One region of the Pseudomonas sp. DY-1 genome, then DNA from elsewhere that is predicted to be linked to it. Evidence: predicted binding sites of a transcription regulator. Region 1 holds the regulator's gene; the other holds the start of a gene.

Region 1 (11,623 bases):
ACGCCCTTATGCCACGCATCGACGCAGATTTCGTTCGCGCCTGCGAACTCATCCTGGATTGCAAGGGACGCGTAGTGGTGGTGGGTATGGGCAAGTCCGGACATGTCGGGAACAAGATTGCTGCCACCCTGGCCAGCACCGGCACCCCATCCTTCTTTGTTCACCCGGCCGAGGCCAGCCATGGCGACATGGGCATGATCACCCGTGAAGACGTGGTCCTGGCGCTCTCCAATTCCGGCTCGACTGCCGAAATCGTCACGCTGCTGCCGCTGATCAAGCGCCTGGGAATCACCCTGATCAGCCTCACTGGCAATCCGGACTCGCCCCTGGCCAAAGCCGCAGCTGCGAATCTGGATGCTCGAGTAGGCCAGGAAGCCTGCCCACTAAACCTGGCTCCCACATCGTCCACCACTGCGGCGCTGGTCCTGGGTGACGCTCTGGCCATCGCCCTGTTGGAAGCTCGTGGTTTCACCGCCGAAGACTTCGCCTTCTCTCATCCGGGCGGCGCGCTTGGCCGTCGCCTCCTGCTCAAGGTGGAGAACATCATGCACAGCGGCGAAAGCCTGCCCAGCGTCGCCCGCGGTACGCCGCTGCGCGAAGCCCTGCTGGAAATGACACGCAAGGGCCTGGGCATGACCGCGGTGGTGGAAAGTGACGGCCACCTCGCCGGCATATTCACCGACGGCGACCTGCGCCGCACTTTGGACAAAGGTGTCGATGTGCGCCAGGCCAGCATCGACGACGTCATGACGGTGCACGGCAAGACCGTACGCCCCGACATGCTTGCAGCTGAAGCGCTGAAGATCATGGACGACCACAAGATCAACGTGCTGGTTGTGGTCGATGAAGACGACCGCCCCATCGGCGCCCTGCATATCCATGACATGACCCGCGCCGGAGTGATCTGATGAGCAATGAACTCCTCACTCGTGCCAAGGCCGTTCGCCTGGCCGTGTTCGACGTGGACGGCGTGCTGACCGACGGCCGCCTCTACTTCCTACCCGGCGGCGGAGAATTCAAGACCTTCAACACCCTCGACGGCCAAGGCATCAAGATGCTGATGAATGCTGGCGTGCGCACTGCCATCATCAGCGGCCGCCAGTCGGAGGTTGTCGAGCGTCGCGCACAGAACCTCGGCATACAGCATCTGTTCCAGGGGCGCGAAGACAAACTGGCTGTCCTCGACGGCCTGCTCGCGGAACTGGGGTTGAATTATGATCAGGTCGCCTACCTCGGTGACGACCTTCCCGACCTACCGGTGATTCGCCGTGTCGGCCTGGGCATGGCCGTGGCCAACGCCGATGCTTTCGTCCGCCAGCATGCCCATGGCATCACCCAGGCACGTGGCGGCGAAGGCGCAGCCCGTGAGTTCTGCGAACTCATACTGCGCGCCCAGGGCAGCCTGGAAGCGGCGCAAGCTGCTTATCTCTGAGGTTTTTCATGCCAAAGAACATCCGCCTTGCGCTGATCCTGACCCCGATCGCGGCGCTACTCATCGCTCTGGGGTACTGGAATATCCGTCCCGAAAGCTTCATGGACCGGACAGCAGCCACAGGCAACGACAACGCCATCGATTTCTACGTGGAAAATGGCAAGAGCACCCAGTTCCAGGAAGATGGCAAGCTCCACTACGAAATGACCGCGACCCACCTCGAACATATAAAGGCCACTGATGTCACACTGCTGACCAATCCGGACCTGCTCCTGCATCGCGGCACCGCATACCCCTGGCACGTACAAAGCGAGCGAGGCGAAGTCGGCCCTGAAGGCAAGCAGGTCGAACTGATCGACAAGGTCCGGGTGGCGCGCACCGACGGCAAGGGGCGCCCGACCATCCTGACCACTAGCCGCCTGACCGTGTTCCCTGACGAGGAATATGCGCAGACCCAGCAAGCCGTTAGAATCGACGCGGCCAATGGGGTGACCACGGCACAAGGAATGAAAGCGTACTTGAATGACAGCAGGATGATCCTGCAGTCCAACGTAAGAGGCCAGCATGAGGTTCGTTAAAACCCTCCCCCTGTTGCTCAGCCTGGGTACCGCACTCGGAAGTGCTGCCGCCTGGGCCCTGCCCACGGACCGCGATCAACCGATTCGCGTCCAGGCCGACAGCGCCGAGCTCGATGACAAGCAGGGCGTCGCGGTCTACCGCGGCAACGTCGTGATCACCCAGGGAACCCTGAAGATCACCGGCGATACCGTCACCATTACCCAGGACGCGAATGGCGATGTCGAGGTCTTCACCTCGGTCGGCAAGCCCGCTTACTACGAACAGAAGCCTGCGGTGGACAAGGAAATAGTCAAGGCCTATGGCCTGACCATCCAGTACTTCGCGGCCAACGAGCGCATCATTCTGCTCGACCAGGCCAAGGTGGTTCAGGAAGGCAACACCTTCGAAGGCGAGAAGATCGTCTATGACACCCAGCGCCAGATCGTCAACGCAGGCCGCGCTACCGGCAATAACGTGACCACTCCGCGTCCGCGAATCGACATGGTCATCCAGCCGAAGAAGAAAGAGCAGAAAGCACAGTAATGGCGACTCTCAAAGCCCAGCATCTGGCCAAGAGCTACAAGAGCCGCCAGGTGGTCCGCGATGTCAGCCTGTCGATCGACAGCGGACAAATCGTTGGCCTTCTCGGCCCCAACGGTGCCGGCAAGACCACCTGCTTCTACATGATTGTCGGCTTGGTTCAGGCCGACCAGGGCCGCGTCCTGATCGACCAGCAGGACGTCACCCATCAGCCCATGCATGGCCGCGCCCGTGCGGGCATCGGCTACCTGCCGCAGGAAGCCTCGATCTTCCGCAAGCTCAGCGTGGCGGACAACATCATGGCGATCCTCGAGACCCGCAAGGACCTCGACCGCGCCACGCGCCGCAAGGAGCTGGAAAGCCTGCTGCAGGAGTTCCACATCAGCCACATTCGCGACAGTCTCGGCATGAGCCTGTCAGGCGGTGAGCGCCGTCGGGTGGAAATCGCCCGGGCGCTGGCTACCTCCCCGAAATTCATCCTGCTGGACGAACCGTTCGCCGGCGTGGACCCGATTTCCGTGGGCGATATCAAGCAGATAATCCATCATCTCAAGGCCAAGGGAATCGGTGTGCTCATCACCGACCACAACGTCCGTGAAACGCTGGACATCTGCGAGACCGCCTACATTGTCAGTGACGGACAACTGATTGCCGAGGGTAGTGCGGAAGCCATCCTGGCCAACCAGCTGGTGAAGGAAGTCTATCTGGGCCACGAGTTCCGCCTGTAGCCTCCCGCGACATCTCCTACAAGATGGGTTGCGCGAGCTAGGAAAATCCTTCAAGGTCAGGCATATAATTTGCTTCCTGGTGGCGCTTCGGCGCCCTGTTGTGGATGGCGCGTGAGCGCCGGCGAATCAAGGTGCTAAGCCCTCTGCCATGAAACCATCGCTAGTCCTTAAGATGGGCCAGCAGCTGACGATGACCCCTCAGCTGCAACAGGCCATCCGCCTACTCCAACTCTCCACCCTGGACCTCCAGCAGGAGATCCAGGAAGCACTGGAGTCCAATCCCATGCTTGAGCGGCAGGAGGATGGCGACGATTTCGACACCTCCGACCCGATGGCCGAAGGCGACCAACTGCCTAACACGAGTAGCCAGGAAGCCAGCTTCCAGGAGTCCAGCGTCGAAACCAATGCCGAAGCCATGGAAGATGGCGAATGGCACGAACGCATTCCCAGCGAACTCCCTGTCGATACGGCCTGGGAAGATGTCTACCAGACCAGCGCCAGCAGCCTGCCGAGCAACGATGACGACGAGTGGGATTTCACCTCGCGCACCTCGGTCGGTGAAAGCCTGCAGAGCCACCTGCTCTGGCAGCTGAACCTGGCCCCCATGTCAGACACCGACCGCCTGATTGGTGTCACCCTCATCGACTGCATCAATAACGACGGTTACCTCGAAGAGACGCTGGCAGAGATAGTCGAGGCCTTCGACCCCGAGCTCGGTATCGAGCTGGACGAAGTCGAAGTCGTCCTTCATCGCATCCAACAGTTCGAGCCCGCAGGCATCGGTGCCCGCGACCTGCGCGAATGCCTGATCCTGCAACTTCGCCAGCTGCCTCCGGGCACCCCGTGGCTGACCGAGGCCCAACGTCTGGCTGGTGACTTCCTAGACCTGCTCGGCAGCCGTGACTACAGCCAGTTGATGCGGCGCATGAAGGTCAAGGAAGACGAACTGCGCCAGATCATCGAACTGATTCAGGCCCTGAATCCACGTCCCGGCTCGCAGATCGAAGCCAGCGAACCCGAGTACGTCGTACCCGACGTGATCGTCCGCAAGCACAACGAACGCTGGCTGGTTGAGCTAAACCAGGAAGCCGTACCGCGCCTGCGGGTCAATCCGCACTACGCGGGTTTCGTTCGTCGCGCCGATTCCAGCGCCGACAACACCTTCATGCGCAATCAGCTTCAGGAGGCTCGCTGGTTCATCAAGAGCCTGCAGAGCCGAAACGAGACTCTGATGAAGGTCGCCACCCAGATCGTCGAGCACCAGCGCGGCTTCCTGGAGTATGGCGAAGAGGCGATGAAACCCCTGGTCCTGCATGACATCGCCGAAGCCGTAGGTATGCACGAGTCCACAATCTCGCGCGTGACTACCCAGAAATACATGCACACTCCCCGCGGAATCTACGAGCTGAAGTACTTTTTCTCCAGCCACGTAAGCACCTCGGAAGGCGGTGAATGTTCGTCTACCGCGATCCGCGCAATCATCAAGAAACTGGTCGCAGCGGAAAATCCGAAAAAGCCGTTGAGCGACAGCAAGATCGCTGGTTTACTGGAGGCACAGGGCATTCAAGTGGCCCGTCGCACAGTAGCCAAGTATCGCGAATCCCTTGGGATAGCGCCTTCCAGCGAGCGGAAGCGACTGATGTGACGCGGAAATTGACCCACGCCAAAGTGTTCCGGTGGCAGGCCCGTTAGCCTGTCTCTTATACACGGGCAATAAGGAGAAAGCGGTATGCAAGTCAACATCAGTGGACATCAACTGGATGTGACCGACGCCCTGCGCGATTATGTCGGCGAGAAACTTGGCCGGCTCGAGCGCCACTTCGACAAGATCACCAATGTGCAAGTCATCATGGAGGTCGAGAAACTGAAACAAAAGATCGAAGCCACCTTGCACATCGCCGGCGGGGAGGTCGTGGCCAATGCGGAACATGAAGACATGTACGCCGCCATCGATCTGCTCACCGACAAACTTGACCGCCAACTGATCAAACACAAGGAAAAGCAGTTGAATCGCCAGCAGGGCGCTACGGCCCGCTGACACTCTTCCCCCTCTTATGATTCGACTCGAGCAAATCCTGACCCCCGGCCGTTCCCTGGTGAACGTGCCGGGCGGCAGCAAAAAGCGTGTACTGGAACAGATTGCCAAGCTGGTTTCCCGTGACCTCCCCGACCTCGATAACCAGGATATTTTCGAAAGCCTGGTAGCCCGGGAGAAGCTCGGTTCCACCGGTTTCGGCAACGGCATCGCCATTCCCCACTGTCGCCTCATCGGCTGCATCGCGCCCATAAGCGCCGTGCTGCGCCTTGACGCGCCAGTTGATTTCGACGCCATCGACGGTGCTCCGGTTGACCTGCTGTTTGTCCTGCTGGTCCCGGAAGCTGCCACCGATGAGCACCTTGAATTGCTCCGACAGATAGCCAGCATGCTTGACCGCAGCGATGTGCGCGAGCGTCTGCGCCAGGCTCCCGACAGCACCAGCCTCTACCAGGTAGTGGTGGACGTGCAGAGCGGACGCTAGGGCTTCATCATGCGCCTGATCATCGTCAGCGGCCGCTCCGGGTCGGGCAAGAGCACCGCCCTCGATGTTCTCGAGGACCACGGTTACTACTGTATCGACAACCTTCCTGCCGCCCTGCTTCCCGAGCTGGCCGAGCGGGCACTGTTGCACACCGAACTGCTGCAACCCCAGGTGGCTGTATCCATCGACGCGCGCAACCTGCCCAGTCAGTTGCAACGTTTCCCCGAGCTGCTCGTCGAGGCTCGCAATCGTCACATCAAATGCGACGTGCTTTACCTCGACGCCGAACACGACACTCTTCTCAAACGCTTCTCCGAAACACGCCGGCGCCATCCACTGACCAATGACAATCGCTCCCTGGCCGAAGCCATCCGGGACGAAGAACTGCTGTTGGCACCCATCGCCGATCTCGCCGACCTGAAGATCGACACCACGCATCTCAATCTTTACCAGCTGCGTGACAGCATCAAGCTACGCCTACTCAATCAACCCGAGCCCGGTACGGCCTTCCTGATCGAGTCATTCGGCTTCAAGCGTGGCATGCCTGTGGATGCCGACCTGGTGTTCGATGTGCGCTGCCTGCCCAACCCCTACTGGAAGCCGGAGTTGCGCGACCATTCGGGGCTTGATTCGGTGGTCGAAGAATATCTCGCAGGCCAACCGGATGTGGAGGAGATGTATCAGGATATCCACAGCTATCTGAGTAAATGGCTACCGCGCTTTGCCGCCAGTAACAGGGCCTATGTCACTATTGCCATTGGCTGCACCGGTGGGCACCACCGCTCGGTGTACATTGCCAATCGCCTGGGGGCGGCACTGAAACCCAGCTTGAAGAATGTCCAGGTTCGCCACCGCGACCTCAGTTAGAAGGATTGGAAACGCGATGCCCGCCTGCGAGATCACAATCATCAACAAGCTTGGCCTGCACGCCCGGGCAGCGGCTAAGTTCGTCGGCGTGGCCGGTCGTTATCCCTGCCAGATTCGCGTGGGTCGCACATCGGAAAGCCTGGTCGACGGGAAAAGCATCATGGCGGTAATGATGCTCGCCGCAGGTAAAGGCACCCCCATCCACCTGCATACCGAAGGCGAGCAAGATGACGACGCCCTCAATGCCTTGATCGAGCTGATCAACAACAAGTTCGACGAAGGCGAGTAATTCCCTCCCTGCCCCCGCTCAGGCTCCCGCCAACAAGAAGCAAGGCACGATTCACCTACCGCCGTTAGGCCAGCGCAGTATCCAGCACCATCATCAGGCAGAAGCCCGCAGCCAGACCCAGGCTGGCAGCTGTCTCATGCCCTTTTCGGTGAGACTCGGGGATGATCTCCTGGACTACGGCGAAGAGCATCGCGCCTGCGGCAAGGGCCAATCCCCAGGGCAATGACAGCACCGAAACCTGGACCAACCAGGCACAGAGCACTGCGAATAGCGGCTCCACCAGGCCAGACGCAGCGCCGATCAGTAGCGCGCGGCCTCGCGACATACGCAACCGGCGAGTAAAAGGGAAATAATCAGTCCTTCCGGAATATCTTGCAGTGCAATTCCCAGGGCCAGGCTATCGGCACCCGCCAGCCCCGCCCCTGCTGCGACTCCGACGGCCATTCCTTCTGGAATGTTGTGTAGCACGATCGCGATAACGAAAAGCAGCACGCGCGGCGTGATGATCACCCGCTTGCCCTGACCATCTAACTCCAACCGCGGCTGCGGCAGCACCTTGCCAAGACCGAACAGGCCGCGCCCAGTAGCAGACCGAAGCTCATCAGTGCACCCGCCGCCCACTTCGAGAACCCCAGTTCCCCTGCGGCTGCCAGCCCAGGCATCAGCAGGGAAAACACGGTGGCGGCGAGCATGACCCCAGCCCCAAAGCCCATCAGACTATCGGAAAGCCATCCGGAGATACTGCGCAGGAAAAGCACCAGCAGTGCCCCCAGTGCCGTTCCCAGCGCACAAAGCGAACCGGCGCGCAGCGCCTGCCAGAGATGCGCCTCAAGCACCAGACGCAAGGCAATCGACGCCTGCATCAACAGGATAAAGAGGCCAGCCAGTGCCACCAGCGCGCCAATGAACAGACGGACGGAACGGCCGCTGGTAATCAAAAAAGTCTGCATGCTGGACCTTGTTGAATTTCGTAGATGCGAACGGAGGCCCGCCCTTCGTCCACCAAGCGGTTCAGATCAGGGCCTGCCGGTAGCGCTGACCAAACTCAGCCCAATCAACGACGTTGTAGACGGCGCCGATGTAGTCGGGCCTGTGATTCTGGTATCGCAGGTAATGGGCATGCTCCTGGACGTCCAGCCCCAGGATCGGTGTGTTTCCCTGCATCAAGGGACTGTCCTGGTTGGCCGAACTTTCCACCAGCAGATGCCCCGTCCTGGCCACGCTCAAGTGGAGAAGTGGCCCGGCATCGCAGGCGCATTACTTCCGACGCCGGGCAACCGGTCGTTGCGAGGGGAGGCGCCGTATTCACTGATGAATTCGAGCAGACTCGTGTAGTAGTGCGGCTATGGCGCAGCGCCGCTTCCCCCTGGGAGTCGGGCAGACCGACATCGCCAATCGCGCCGAGCAGGTTGTGTGCAATTACCGGTAGCATCACGTCCAGCTCGTAGTTGCCGGACTGCCCGGCAATTGCGATCGCGGCGTCGTTGCCGATCACCTCTGCGGTAACCATTTCGGTCGCTTCGGGAATTACCGGGTTGACCTTGCCAGGCATGATCGAAGAGCCGGGCGGGAGCGCCTCGAGCTCGATCTCGGCAAGGCCCGCCAGCGAACCGGAGTCCGTACAGCGCAGGTCGTTGACGATCTTCATCAGCGATACGGCAGTGGTCTTCAGGGCCGCGGATAGCGCTACTGCCGCGTCCTGCGAACCGATCAGTGCGAAGAAATTTCGGCCCGGAGTGAACGGCTGACCGGTCAACTCGCTCAGTTCACGGCAGAACGTCTCGGCGAAACGCGGGTGAGCATTGATACCAGTCCCCACGGCGGTCCCGCCTTGGGCCAGTTGCTGGAGCGCCGGCTGCAGGTTCCGCAGATGCTCGATATTGGCCTGAATCTGCTGCGCCCGGCCATTGAGCACCTGCCACATACGCACCGGAATAGGCGCCAGGCCGGAGCCGGCTACCGTGGAAGTGGCGCGGAGTCATGGCGACGCGGGCATCGAGTTGGTCAATCATGACCACTTGAATGCAGAGGGATGCAAGCCGCCCTGACGGACTGCGGTGCGGCCGCAAACGAAAACGCGCCCTGGCAGGCGCGTCTCTACGGGGATGGAGCGGCTGGATCAACTGCCGGCTACGGTCATTCGCTCAATAAGGACAGAGCCTGTCCGGATATTGCCGCGCAGTTCCAGATCGCTGCCCACGGCAAGGATCTGACGGAACATATCCTTGAGATTGCCGGCAATGGTCACTTCCTGCACCGGGAACTGGATTTCGCCGTTCTCTACCCAGTAACCGGCCGCACCACGGGAGTAGTCACCGGTCACCATGTTCAGCCCCTGTCCCATCAGCTCGGTCACCAGCAGGCCGCGACCCATGCGGCGCATCAGGGCTGCGAGGTCTTCCTGGCCATGGCTGACGAAGAGGTTGTGGACACCACCTGCGTTGGCAGTGCTCGGCAGCCCCAGCTTGCGTCCGGAATAGGTGCCAAGGATGTAGGACACCAGCTCGCCCTTCTCGACGAAGGGCTTGGCATAGGTCGCCAGACCATCGTTGTCGAACGCCGCACTGGCCATCGCACGCGGAATATGCGGACGCTCGTCGATGGACAGCCACTCGGGGAACAACCGTTGACCCAGCGCGCCCTCGAGGAACGACGATTTGCGATAGAGATTGCCGCCGGAAATGGCGCCGAGGAAGCTACTGAACAAGCCGGTTGCAAGCTCAGCGGCGAACAGTACTGGCACCTCGCAAGTGGGCACCGGCCGGGCGCCAAGACGGGCTGCGGTGCGTTCGGCGGCGCGACGGCCGATGCTGGCTGGATCAGCCAGCTGACTGCCAATACGGCTGACGTCATACCAGTAGTCGCGCTGCATTTGCCCCTGCTGCTCGGCAATCATCACGCAACTCAGGCTGTGGCGGGTGCTCGCATAGCCGCCGACGAAACCATGGCTGTTGCCGTAAACCCGGCAACCCTGGTGGGTATTGAGGGTGGTGCCGTCTGCCTTGCTCACGCGCTTGTCGGTCTCGAACGCCGCAGTCTCACAGATCAGCGCCTGCTCCACCGCCTGCTCCGGGGTGATCGACCAGGGATGGTAGAGATCGAGTTCCGGCAGGTCGCGGGCCATCAGCGCCGCGTCGGCCAGGCCGGCACAATCGTCTTCGGAAGCATGCTTGGCGATGGCGAGCGCAGCGGCGACCGTTTCGCGAATCGCGTCCTCACCACTGGCCGAGGTGCTGGCCGAGCCCTTGCGCTGGCCCACGTACAGGGTGATTCCGAATCCCTGGTCACGGTTGAACTCGACCGTCTCCACCTCGCCCTGGCGAACGGTGGTGGACAGTCCCTGCTCTACTGAAACAGCCACCTCGCAGCCGCTGGCGCCCTGGCGCCGGGCCTCGGCGAGGATGCGTTCGACCCGCGCCTGCAGTTCCGGCAATGCCTCCGGGCCGACCACTTCTACTTCACTCATAGCCACTCCAGTTCAAATATTGTTCGACGCGGCAGGCGCAACCCGGCGCCTCACCGCATTTACCGCACTCCAGCGGCGCCAGCCGGGCCGGACAACGCGGCCCCGACTGGTTATCATGGCGGCGTTTCCCATTGGACCACCCCCATGTCTGAATTTTTCGACGACGACTTCTCCGGAGAGAAGAGCAAAACCCAGGTCAAACGCGAACTGCATGCCCTGCAGGAACTCGGCGAGCGCCTGACTACCTTCAAGGCCGACGTGCTGGCCAAGCTGCCGCTGACCGACGCGCTGCAAAAGGCCCTGGCGGAAGCGCCGAAGCATAAGGCGCATGTCGCCCGCAAACGGCACATCCAGTACATCGGCAAGCTCATGCGCGAGCAGGACATCGAGGCCATCGTCAGCCTGATCGACCAGCTCGACAGCTCCACCCGTGAGTACAACGAACGCTTCCACGCGCTGGAGCGCTGGCGCGACCGCCTGATCGAGGGTGGCGATGCCGCCCTGGAAAGCTTCGTCGCCGACTACCCGGAAACCGACCGCCAGCACCTGCGCGGCCTGATCCGTCATGCCCAGCACGAAGCGGCCCACAACAAGCCACCGGCCGCAGCGCGCAAGGTGTTCAAGTACATCCGCGACCTGGACGAAGCCAAGCGCGGATTGCGCTGATCCTCTTGGGGGCCGTCATCAGGCCCCCGTCCCACCGACCGTAATCGCATCGATCTTCAACGTCGGTTGACCTACGCCAACGGGCACCGATTGCCCGTCCTTGCCGCAGGTACCCACGCCGCTGTCCAGTGCCAGGTCATTGCCGACCATGGACACCCGGCTCATCGCCTCCGGACCATTACCGATCAGGGTGGCGCCTTTCACCGGTGCAGTGATCTTGCCGTTCTCGATCAGGTAGGCCTCGCTGGTGGAGAAGACGAACTTGCCACTGGTGATATCCACCTGACCTCCTCCCAGGTTCGCGCAGTAGATGCCGCGTTCCACCGATTCGATAATCTCCTGAGGATCGCTCTTGCCGGCCAGCATGTAAGTGTTGGTCATGCGCGGCATCGGCAGGTGCGCATAGGACTCACGGCGGCCGTTGCCGGTACGCGCCACCTTCATCAGGCGGGCGTTGAGCTTGTCCTGCATGTAACCCTTGAGCACGCCGTTCTCGATCAGCGTGGTGCACTGGGTCGGAGTGCCTTCGTCGTCGACGCTGAGGGATCCGCGGCGATA
Region 2 (11,623 bases), 2.6 Mb from region 1:
CCGGATCTCGGCCCGTTCACTGCCCCATCGCTGGGGCCGGAACGAAAAAGGCGCCGCACCACTACCCGCATTGCTGCGGAGTGACGCGACGCCTTTGTCGTGTAGTAGGGCAACCGCCTTTGGCTACCTCTGCCTGTAATAGAGCAAGAGCCGGGCCAATCCCGGGAAGTGCCGCCCTAGCGTGCTTTTCCGACCCCTTACCGGTTTGTGCGCTGATTCAAAACGGGGCGATGTGGTCGTGGGTGCACCGAGTTGAAGCTGAATGGTTCAGTCGAGCCAGTTCACCTTCGGGAAGGTACTGCGGAAGTTCTCTGGCATGGGAACCACGCGGGATTCCCGATAGTTGAAGAATACGAAGCCGGACTTGGCCATGGCCACCTGCTTGCCGTCAGCCGGCCGGGTGATGCGGAAGGTGATATCGCCGCCGTACCGGTTGAAGTCCATGACGCCGACTTCGAACAGCAGTTGATCGCGGGCGTGTGCCTCGGCCCGGTAGGTGGTCGCAAGGTCGGTGACGATGATCCCGATGCCATCCTCGGCGGTTTCGTTGATGCCGAACTCGAACAGGAAGCGCGCCCGGGCCTCGGAAATCATCGAGATCATCGAGTCGTTTCCCAGGTGGTTCGCGCCGTTGATGTCGGTGACGCGTACGGTCAGATGGGTGGAGTAGCAGTACTGATCTTCGGGGAAGTTCAGGGACAGTCGAGCCATTGGAACCTCAAGCGTAGAAGCGGCGAGGGGGCGATTCTACGCCCGTGCGATCGGATGTACCGTCATTCCCCGGTTGAATCTCAGCGATGCAGCCCGTTCAACCAGTAGAAGGTCACACGACCACCTTCGTTGGTCGCGCCGTAATTATCCTGGATGTAGGCACCAGCCTTGAAATAGAGCTGTTGATTGCTCCAGTAGCCGCTGAGCTGGCGGTACAGGTTGCCGTCATCGCCCTTGCTGGTGACGACGATGCCCAGCCTGCCGGTGGGGGTGAGGCGCAGGTCGTAGCCGAAGCGTTCGCCGAGGTCGACGTTTTCCGCCAGTACGATGTTCTCCACCTCCGCGTCGCCCGGCCGCTTGCGCAGCAGTGCTTCGATCCGGCCGTTGCCGCGCAGGTAGTGGTACTGGATCTTCAGAAGCGGATCATTCTGGCTGCCGGGCTCGTCTTTGCTATGAATCTGGCCGATGACAATCTTGTTCTGGCTCGGTACCTGATCCACTGAAAGCACGGCACTCAGGTAGTTGTCTGCGCTGGCCTGGTACCAATAGCTCAGGGTTCCGTCGGCCTGGGTTTCGCGCAGCTCTGTACGTGGATAGCTGGCGTCCTCGGTGCGGGAGCCGTTCACTGGCACCCAGAAACTGATGCTGCCGTCGGAGTTGCGCCGGAAGTACTGGCTTTCGTAACCGTTATTGAGGCGGTCGGTGGTAATGAGGGTATTGGAGCTGGTGGCTGGGACCGTGAGGTTCCAGGTGCTGAGGTCGATCACTGGATGTCCTTACTGCGGATTACCTAGGGGCAGCAGTTCGTACATGCGGAAGGTAGAAAAGTTCCGGATCGGGTCAACAAGGGAGGGGATTTGGACTTTAGTGCCTGTTCGTGATGAGTCGGCGAGAGGAATTGCTCGAGGTGCTCGAAGTGCTGATTGGAAGTTTAGGGTGAAGTTTATCCGAGTGTTATCTGTTAAAACTCTTGTTTGAAACTGGGCATCCTTGCCCAGCCATCTCTTACAGCGAGGCGAGTGCGGGTTTCACTCCGGAAGGAGCGAGGTTCTCATCTCTGTTGCTTGCCCACTTCACCAGCAGCGTCATCGCGACGAAGCCAAGGCAGATGAACAGCGGGTAAGCGAACATGATTTCGCCAAGGGAGTATTTCCAGCTGAGCGGACGAGCGATGCCCAGCATGGCTCCGTAGAACCAGGAGACTCCGGAGACGACGCCCGAGAACACCGCGAGGGTGCGGGCGTTGGTTTCCATCTTGACCAGCGTGCCGGCCTTCTTGATGGCAGGCAATACAGCGCTGTGCAGCAGGAAACCGTTTACGGTCAGCAAAGTTACGACCAGGATCTTGGCCTGGAGTTTGGGGTTGAGGAAGTACACCGCGCCTTTGACAGAGTAGTCCAGCAGTACGATACCTATCCCTGTTACCCAGAGTGCCGCAAGTGCAAGCAGTACAGTTTTCTTCAGAGTATCAAGATGGGTTTTGTCGCTATGGGCCGCGTTGTCTTCGCCGGTGATCATCTGCTTGATCATGGCGTAATCGCTGGTCAGGACCAGGCCGATTGCCACGCAGCAGGCGATCAGGTGGGCATAAACAACACCCATGCGCATTAATTCCATGGTTGCTTCCTGTTTGAACAGGGAGGTAATTAGATGATACAGCTCCATGGTTGACCTCTTGTTTTACAAAGTAAGTTGGTGTGCTGATGCAGTAAGGGCACCGATATATTGTTTAAATTACTCGTTAGCCTCTAAGGACTTTTGAGTGGTTGGTCAGGTTGTTAATGCATCTCTAGTTTTATTCATGTCTTCATAGGCATTCCTCCTTTTTTGAGACAGAGAATCCTCCTGCACGTGAACTTGTGCATTTGGAATCGCTCCGGACTCAAGGGGAAAAAGACATGCGCGCCGATGACCGACCATGGTTCAAAAGTGGCGCGATGCACTTAGGCTTTCATCAGAGTGGTAGAACCCTGATTTTGTTCAAAAAGCGATCTGAAAGCCGACGAGCGGTTGTACTTGGGGAGGTGTGCCAAGCGCTTGAAAAGGCGAGGAAACCTTGCCGGGTGGGCGTTTGGGGAAAGTTCAGAGGAGGGAGCGTCCCCTGTGACCAGGGGACGCTTTCGTGCGTCAGGCCTTGCTGGCCTTCCGGGACTTGGGCGGAGTCGAGGGTTCAAGGTGTCCGTCGGCGCGGAACATGCCCTTGATGCCGCGAACGGCCTGGCGGATCCGGTCCTGGTTCTCGATCAGGGCAAAGCGCACATGGTCATCGCCGTAGTCGCCGAAGCCCAGGCCCGGGGATACGCAGACCTTGGCGTCCGCCAGGAGCTTCTTGGAGAACTCCAGCGACCCCATGGAGGCATAAGGCTCGGGAATCTTGGCCCAGACGTACATCGAGGCTTTCGGGTTCTCCACCATCCAGCCGATCTCGTGCAGGCCTTTCACCAATACGTTACGGCGCTGACGGTACTGCTCGGCGATATCGCGCACGCACTGCTGATCACCTTCCAGGGCGGCGATGGCGGCCACCTGCAGTGGGGTGAAGGTGCCGTAGTCGTGATAGCTCTTGATCCGCGCCAGGGCACTGACCAGTTCCGGGTTGCCGACCATGAAGCCGATCCGCCAGCCCGCCATGTTGTAGCTCTTGGACAGTGTGAAGAACTCGACCGCGATGTCCTTGGCGCCAGGCACCTGCATGATCGAAGGTGCCTTCCAGCCGTCATAGACGATGTCGGCATAGGCCAGGTCATGCACCACCAGGACGTCATACTGCTTGGCCAGGGCCACCACGCGTTCGAAGAAGTCCAGCTCCACGCATTGGGCGGTGGGGTTGGAGGGGAAGCCGATGATCATCATCTTCGGCTTCGGAATGCTCTCGCGAATCGCCCGTTCCAGCTCGGCGAAGAAGTCCACGCCGGGCACCAGGGGAACCGAGCGCACCTGGGCGCCGGCGATCACGGCACCGTAAATGTGGATCGGATAGCTGGGGTTGGGCACCAGTACCGTGTCGCCATGGTCAAGGGTGGCGAGCATCAGGTGCGCCAGGCCTTCCTTGGAGCCGATGGTGACGATGGCTTCGGATTCGGGATCGATCTCCACGTCGTAGCGGTCCTTGTACCAGCGCGAGATGGCTCGGCGCAGGCGGGGAATGCCGCGGGAAGTGGAGTATCCGTGGGTGTCTTCACGCTGGGCGACCTGCACGAGCTTTTCCACGATGTGCGGCGGGGTGGCGCCGTCGGGGTTGCCCATGGAGAGGTCGATGATGTCTTCGCCGCGACGGCGTGCAGCCATCTTGAGTTCGGCGGTGATGTTGAAGACGTAGGGGGGGAGACGATCGATGCGCGCAAAACGGCGCGGTGAACGCTGGTCAGCCATGCTTTCCTCGGATACGTAAGCGCCCGGAACCGTCCGAGCGACGTCGGCCACTGCGGTGGCCTGGCGGCGAAGATAAGGGCTTCGCAGGGCGGTTGTCGAGGGGAGTTTCGTGTAGGTAGCCGCACCTCCGGGAATCTGGAGTGCGGCTGAGTGAGTCGTCAGCGGGAAATGCCCTTCAGGCCTGCGAGAAGGGTAGCCAAGTGCTCGATGTCGTCATCGGTGGTGCGCCAGGACGAGATGCTGAGGCGGAAGGCCGGACGGCCCTGCCAGAGCGTGGGGCCGAACCAGACTTCGCCCGAAGCCTGGGCCGCGCTGCGGATGGCGATCGTTTCTTCGTCGCTGTCGGCGCGCACGAGCACTTGGTTCAGTGCCACGCGATTGAGTACCTGATAGCCGGCCGCACGCAGGCGCTCGGCAAGGTTTTCGGCCTGGCGCATGTGGCGATCGATCATGCTGGCCAGGCCATCGCGACCGAGGGAGGCGAGGGCGGCCCAGACGGGCACACCGCGGGCGCGGCGGGAGAACTCCAGGGTCAGGTTCTTCTGCGCATCTCGCGAGGCACTGGCATAGGCAGCATCACTGTTCATGGCGATGCTCAGCGCGTCGGCGTCACGGCAGATGGCCATGGCTCCGTCGTAGGGTGTGTTCAGCCACTTGTGGCCGTCGCAGGTCCAGCTGTCGGCATGCTCCACGCCGTTGGCCAGTTGGGCATGGGACGAAGCGCGGACCCAGAGGCCGAAAGCGCCATCGACATGCACCCAGGCGCCGGCGGCGCGGGCGCGGGGAATCAGTTCGGCGAAAGGATCGAACTCGCCCGTATTGACCTCGCCGGCCTGCAGGCAGAGGACAGTCATGTCATCCAGTGGCGCCAAGCGCCCCGGATCGATGCGGCCGAACTCGTCGGTGGGTGCCACCAGTAGACGGTTCATGCCGAACCCCAATATGCGCAGGGCTTTCTTCACGGTGATGTGCACATTGGCGGAGACCACCACGCGTACCTCCGGTGCCCCCATCAGGCCGTCGCCGTCGAAGTCCCAGCCCTTGCGCTGCAGAAGTGCGCGACGGGCCGCGGACAAGCAGGCGAGGGTGCAGGCGGTGGCGCTGGTGCCAAAGCCGACCGCACTGCTGGTAGGCAGGCCAAGACTTTCCAGGACCCAGCGTGCGGCCACTTTTTCGATGCGATCGGCGGCCGGCGAGTTGTCGAAGGAGGACGCGCACTGATCCCAGGCCAGCGCCAGGCGCTCGGCGGCCGCCGCGGCTGGCAGGGTTGCGCCGATGACGAAGCCGAAGTAGCGACCGCCATTGGACGCGGTGGTGGCGGGGGAGCCCAGTTCATCGAGCTGGTGCAGCACCTCGGCGGCCGGGCGACCCCGCTCCGGCAATGGTCCGTCGAAGGCTGCCAGCGCCTGGATGGCTTCCGGGGAAGGGAAGACTCGGCGCCCGGGTATGCCATCCACGTAGGCGAGGGCGCGGCGGTCGGCGTCTTCGAGAATCTGGCGTTCATTGTCCATGGCGGTCTCGCTGGCAGGAGGGGGCTCCTTACCTTAGCGGGATCGCGCGAAAGCCAGCAGATACACCTGACGGCATACAGTTGTGTTGGGTTCGGACTTCAATGACCCAGCATGTCGTGCATCGCAATGATCTGTTCGGCTACCTGGATCAGCTTCTGCTGCCGGCTCATGGCCTGGCGGCGCATCAGGGTGTAAGCCTCTTCCTCGTTGCAGTTCTTCATTTTCATCAGCAGCCCCTTCGCCAGTTCGATGCGCTTGCGCTCGGCCAGTTGCTGGTCACGGGCGTTGAGCTGGGCGCGCAGGGCCTGGTCGCTTTCGAAGCGCGCCATGGCGACATCGAGGATGGGCTGCAGGCGGTCGACCTGGATGCCTTCGACGATGTACGCGCTGACGCCGGCCTGAATGGCCTGGCGCATGACCTTCGGGTCGTGCTCGTCGGTGAACATGACGATGGGGCGGGGCTGGTCGCGACTGACCAGTACCACCTGTTCCATCACGTCGCGGCCTGGGGACTCGGTGTCGATGAGGACCACGTCCGGGCGGATGGCCTCGACTCGCCCTGGCAGGTCGATGGTCAGACCGGATTCGTCGATGACGTCGAAGCCGGCTTCGATCAGGGCGGCCTTGAGTCGGCCGACTTTCTTCGCAGTGTCGTTGATCAGCAGAATACGCAGCATGGCGGCGGTCTTCCCTAACGGCTACAGGCGATGGCGCGGGAGTTGCCGGCCAGGGAGTGGATCGGGAAACTGCGGGCGTAGCCGGCGGGGTCGCTGCCGTCCCAGGTGCGACCGTCAATCAGGGTGGCGCTGCGCATGAGGTCTGGAAGCGGGACGTCGAGGGCTTCGGCCGCCTCGCGATAAATGTCCAGACGCTGTACGCGTCGGGCAACGGCCAGGTAGTCCGGGTCGTCCCGCAGAAGGCCCCAGCGACGGAACTGGGTCATGAACCAGATGCCGTCGGAGAGGTAGGGCATGTTCACCTTGCCTTCTGCGTGGAAACGCAGCGGGTGCTCGTCCTCCCAGACATTGCCGAGGCCATCCTGGTAATGGCCAAGGAAGCGCGGCTCGATGGCAGACAGGGGGACGTCCACGTAGTCGCTGCCACTGATCAACTGAGCGGTGCTGCGGCGGTTTTCCAGGCTGGCATCGATGAAGCGGCTGGCTTCCAGCACGGCCATGGTCAGCGCGCGTGCAGTGTTGGGGTACTGCTCGGCAAATTCGCGAGTTACGCCAAGCACCTTCTCTGGGTGGTCAGGCCAGATCATCTGGCTGGTAGCGAGAGTGAACCCCTGGCCCTGGTCTACGGCCAATGCACCCCAGGGGCCGCCTGCGCAGAAGCCATCGATTCGGGCGGCCTTGAGGTGGGCGACCATCTGCGAAGGCGGCACGACAACTGTGTCGACGTCGCGTAACGGGTGGATGCCCTGGGCGGCGAGCCAGTAGTTCAACCACATGGCGTGGGTGCCGGTGGGAAACGTCTGGGCGAAGGTCAGGCGCGCTCCGCTCTGGTGCACGTGATGGGTCAGTGCCTCGGAATTGGTCACACCGATGCGCTTGAGTGGTTCAGACAGGTTGATCGCCTGCCCGTTCTGGCAGAGCCCCATGAGAATGGCCATTTCCGCGCTAGGACCACCAATGCCGAGTTCGATCCCATAGATCTGCCCATAAAGGGCTTGCGCTGCATCCAGCTCACCGGACAGCAGCTTGTCACGCAGGGTTGCCCAGGACGACTGGCGCTGCAGTTCGAGAGTCAGCCCGTAGGGCTGGGCGAACCCCTGGGTGGCCGCGACTATCAGGGATGCCGAGTCGGTCAGGGGCATGAAGCCAAGGCTGAGCATGCACTTCTCCGGTGCATCGCTGCCTGCGACCCAGGCCAGGTTGTCCGTACGCGTGGTGTTCTGCTTATCCGTCATTGTGGTGGCCACCTATCAGCAAAATGGCGCCGATCCGGAGCAGCCGGGGCCGGCCGGAATCGACGCCATTGTCAGCAGCTCGCTCCGTCGTTGGAGCAGGCTTCGTTGAAGCTGCTGAAGCAAGCGATATGCCAGCGGCAATAAAAACTAGCCCCGCGAGAGCGGGGCCAGGGTTGGAGGTTGGAGGTTGGAGCTAGCTTAACGTTCGATGATCTGCTTCACCTGGCTCTGCGGAATCTGCTGGGTTCGACCTTCGTGGTCCTCGAATTCGAGCATGCCGGTGTCTTCATCCAGTTCAGGCTTCTCATCGGTGGCGATGAGCTGGCCGTCGGTTGTGGCGATCAGGTATTCGCTGGAGCAGCCTGCCAAGCCAAGGGCGCAGATGAGTATCAAGGACCAGGTTTTCATGGCGGCATCCAAGTCGTGGGGGCTGATACTTGGAACATAGCTGCTGGCAGGGAGGCTGCAAGTTGGCCTGACGGCGAACGGCCTTGCAGCCTCCGGAAAAGAAAAAACCCCGCACGGGGCGGGGCTTTCTCATTGCCGAGCTACCGATGGGGCCTTAGGCCTGGACCACCGGAATCTTGGCGTTTGCAGCGGCTTCCTTGTACTCGGCGATCTGGTCGAAGGACAGGTAGCGGTAGATATCGGCAGCCATGCTGTCGATGTTCTTCGCGTATTCCATGTACTCCTCGACGGTCGGCAGTTTGCCCAGGATCGAGGCAACGGCCGCCAGCTCGGCGGAGGCCAGGTAGACGTTGGTGGCGTCGCCCAGGCGGTTCGGGAAGTTACGGGTGGAGGTGGAGACTACGGTGGCGCCAGTCTGTACGCGAGCCTGGTTGCCCATGCACAGGGAGCAGCCCGGCATTTCCATGCGTGCGCCGGCCTTGCCGTAGATGCCGTAGTAGCCTTCCTCGGTCAACTGGTGCTGGTCCATCTTGGTCGGCGGAGCCAGCCACAGACGGGTCGGGATGCCGCCCTTGACCTTGTCGAGCAGCTTACCGGCAGCGCGGAAGTGGCCGATGTTGGTCATGCAGGAACCGATGAACACTTCGTCGATCTTGTCGCCAGCCACGGTGGACAGCAGGCGGGCATCGTCCGGGTCGTTCGGCGCGCAGAGCACAGGCTCCTTGACGTCGGCCAGGTCGATTTCGATTACGGCGGCGTATTCGGCGTCCTTGTCGGCTTCCAGCAGTTGCGGGTTGGCCAGCCAGGCTTCCATCGCCTTCGCGCGGCGCTCCAGGGTACGGGCGTCGCCGTAGCCTTCACCGATCATCCAGCGCAGCAGGGTGATGTTGGACTTCAGGTACTCGGCGATCGCATCTTCCGGCAGCTTGATGGTGCAACCGGCGGCGGAACGTTCGGCGGAAGCGTCGGACAGCTCGAAAGCTTGCTCGACGGTCAGGTCGTTCAGACCTTCGATTTCGAGGATGCGGCCGGAGAAGATGTTCTTCTTGCCTTTCTTCTCGACGGTCAGCAGACCAGCCTGGATGGCGTAGTAGGGGATGGCATGCACCAGGTCACGCAGGGTGATACCGGGCTGCATCTTGCCTTTGAAACGCACCAGAACGGATTCCGGCATGTCCAGCGGCATGACGCCGGTGGCGGCGGCGAAGGCCACCAGGCCGGAACCGGCCGGGAAGGAGATGCCGATCGGGAAGCGGGTGTGGGAATCGCCACCGGTGCCAACGGTGTCAGGCAGCAGCATGCGGTTCAGCCAGCTGTGGATGATGCCGTCGCCCGGACGCAGGGACACGCCGCCGCGGGTCTTGATGAAGTCCGGCAGAGTGTGGTGGGTGTTGACGTCGATGGGCTTCGGATACGCGGCGGTGTGGCAGAACGACTGCATTACCAGGTCGGCGGAGAAGCCGAGGCAGGCGAGGTCTTTCAGCTCGTCGCGGGTCATCGGGCCAGTGGTGTCCTGGGAGCCGACGGTGGTCATCTTCGGCTCGCAGTAGGTGCCCGGACGGACGCCTTTGCCTTCCGGCAGACCGCAGGCACGGCCAACCATCTTCTGGGCCAGGGTGAAGCCCTTGCCGCTGTCGGCGGGGGACTCCGGCTTCTTGAACAGGTCGGACGCACCCAGGCCCAGCTCGGCACGGGCCTTCTCGGTCAGGCCGCGGCCGATGATCAGCGGAATACGGCCGCCGGCGCGAACTTCGTCCAGCAGGACCGGGGTCTTCAGTTCGAAGGTGGTGACTACTTCGCCGCTGTCGTGGCGAACGACCTTGCCTTCATAGGGGTAGACGTCGATCACGTCGCCCATGGCCAGGTTGGTGCAGTCGAATTCGATCGGCAGGGCGCCGGCGTCTTCCATGGTGTTGTAGAAGATCGGGGCGATCTTGGTGCCGAAGCAGAAGCCGCCAGCGCGCTTGTTCGGAACGAACGGAATGTCGTCGCCGAAGAACCACAGTACCGAGTTGGTGGCGGACTTACGGGAGGAGCCGGTACCGACCACGTCACCGACGTAGGCAACCGGGAAACCCTTGGCCTTGACGGCTTCGATCTGGTTCAGCGGACCAACGGAGCCCGGCTGGATCGGCTCGATGCCGTCACGAGCCATTTTCAGCATGGCCAGGGCATGCAGCGGGATGTCGGGGCGGGACCAGGCGTCCGGAGCGGGCGACAGGTCGTCGGTGTTGGTTTCGCCAGGCACCTTGAACACGGTCAGGGTGACTTTCTCGGCGACGGCCGGCTTGGCCTGGAACCACTCACCTTCGGCCCAGGACTTCAGCACGGCCTGGGCGTTGGCGTTGCCTTTCTTGGCGCGCTCGGCGACGTCGTGGAAGGCGTCGAACATCAGCAGGGTGTGCTTCAGTTGCTCGGCGGCGACGGCGGACAGTTCGGCATCGTCCAGCAGTTCGACCAGGGTGGCGATGTTATAGCCGCCCTGCATGGTGCCCAGCAGCTCAGTGGCGCGGGCCTTGCTGATCAGCGGAGAAGTGGCTTCGCCCTTGGCGATAGCGGAGAGGAAACCTGCTTTGACGTAGGCGGCTTCATCCACACCCGGCGGAACACGGTTGGTGATCAGGTCGAGGAGGAAAGCCTCTTCGCCAGCCGGGGGATTTTTCAGCAGCTCGACCAGGCCTGCAGTTTGTTCGGCGTTCAGCGGCTGGGGCACGACCCCTTGGGCGGCACGCTCTTCTACGTGTTTGCGATAGGCTTCAAGCACAGTTTTACCCTCATCAGTGGCCCTGGAGTAGTCCAGGGCGCTCATCCAGGAATCCGCCGAACGCATGCACCGCACAGCTTTTTGGGCTGTCTGGCCAAGGTTTCGGCGGCCTCCATCGAGAAGCTGTTTTCAAAGTTTTACGCCGGAAGGAAGGCCTGATGAGGGCTGGCGGCGGACATCCCGGGCGGGATGCCCGGCGCCATTATTTCCTGCCGGATCGACTGTGCTCGTGACGCTTTGAAAACAGCTTCCAACGGATATCGGCGCCTAAAATGGCGGGCTGATTCTAATGGAAAGGCGCGGCAAAGTTAAGACGAAATCCCTATTTACCCGCGCGTGACCCTGATTAGACAAAGGGCTAAGATGGCCGGCCCGTGTCACCTGCCGAATCCGCCTCCACCATGTCCAACCAGCGCATCAAGACGCCTTGCGTCGGCCTCTGTTCAACCGTCTATGGCGATCATGTGTGCCGCGGCTGCAAGCGTTTCCATCATGAGGTGGTGAACTGGAACCTCTACAACGAGGAAGAGAAGCGCGCGGTCTGGCGGCGCCTGGAGATCCTGCTAGTGCAGGTGATGGCGGCCAAGTTGGAGGTGTTCGACCCGGAACGCCTGCGGCACCAACTGGAGCAGCGCCAGGTGCGTTTCGTACCCGAGCAGTCCCCTTACTGCTGGGCGTACCAACTGATCGCGCGAGCCTCGCGGATGATCAACCGCCTCGACGCCTACGGCATCTCGTTGCTTCCTGAGTTTCGCGACTGGGCATTGCCAGAGTTGCGGGAAGCCATTGATCGGGAATTTTTCCTGCTGTCCGAGGCGCACTACGAGCGCTATATCGCTCCACGTTTCCTGCAAGAGGGCTTCGAGAGTCGTGTCTGAAGAAAAAGCCGCCATCAGGCGGCTTTTTCTAGTGGCTCGAATCAGCGCTGTGCGACCAGTTCCTCCA

Evidence for each region. The regulator sigma-54, encoded in region 1, starts transcription at its own class of promoters, with help from an activator protein. The targets are predictions, from matches to a motif close to ANTGGCATNNANNTTGCTNT.
Region 2: a site for sigma-54 is predicted at 7,623-7,642, ahead of D6Z43_RS02795 (CmpA/NrtA family ABC transporter substrate-binding protein). Genes of this name have one in related genera too.

The regions. Positions count from the first base shown of each region.
Region 1 covers NZ_CP032616.1:3,112,002-3,123,624, forward strand. The annotation lists gene D6Z43_RS14680 (KpsF/GutQ family sugar-phosphate isomerase) at 1-908, shown strand, start outside; gene D6Z43_RS14685 (HAD family hydrolase) at 908-1,432, shown strand; gene lptC (LPS export ABC transporter periplasmic protein LptC) at 1,441-2,010, shown strand; gene lptA (lipopolysaccharide transport periplasmic protein LptA) at 1,997-2,533, shown strand; gene lptB (LPS export ABC transporter ATP-binding protein) at 2,533-3,258, shown strand; gene D6Z43_RS14705 (RNA polymerase factor sigma-54) at 3,407-4,903, shown strand; gene hpf (ribosome hibernation-promoting factor, HPF/YfiA family) at 4,988-5,296, shown strand; gene ptsN (PTS IIA-like nitrogen regulatory protein PtsN) at 5,313-5,777, shown strand; gene rapZ (RNase adapter RapZ) at 5,787-6,644, shown strand; gene D6Z43_RS14725 (HPr family phosphocarrier protein) at 6,661-6,933, shown strand; partial or broken gene D6Z43_RS14730 (ZIP family metal transporter) at 6,998-7,883, opposite strand; partial or broken gene D6Z43_RS14735 (Fe-Mn family superoxide dismutase) at 7,945-8,160, opposite strand; partial or broken gene D6Z43_RS14740 (lyase family protein) at 8,327-8,869, opposite strand; gene pmbA (metalloprotease PmbA) at 9,053-10,399, opposite strand; gene yjgA (ribosome biogenesis factor YjgA) at 10,544-11,065, shown strand; gene tldD (metalloprotease TldD) at 11,084-11,623, opposite strand, start outside.
Region 2 covers NZ_CP032616.1:531,698-543,320, forward strand. The annotation lists gene D6Z43_RS02765 (thioesterase family protein) at 268-711, opposite strand; gene D6Z43_RS02770 (polysaccharide lyase family 7 protein) at 792-1,478, opposite strand; gene D6Z43_RS02775 (hypothetical protein) at 1,717-2,376, opposite strand; gene alaC (alanine transaminase) at 2,839-4,083, opposite strand; gene D6Z43_RS02785 (pyridoxal-dependent decarboxylase) at 4,242-5,594, opposite strand; gene D6Z43_RS02790 (ANTAR domain-containing response regulator) at 5,693-6,271, opposite strand; gene D6Z43_RS02795 (CmpA/NrtA family ABC transporter substrate-binding protein) at 6,286-7,506, opposite strand; gene D6Z43_RS02800 (YgdI/YgdR family lipoprotein) at 7,705-7,914, opposite strand; gene acnB (bifunctional aconitate hydratase 2/2-methylisocitrate dehydratase) at 8,069-10,678, opposite strand; gene D6Z43_RS02810 (DUF1289 domain-containing protein) at 11,080-11,556, shown strand; gene D6Z43_RS02815 (universal stress protein) at 11,598-11,623, opposite strand, start outside.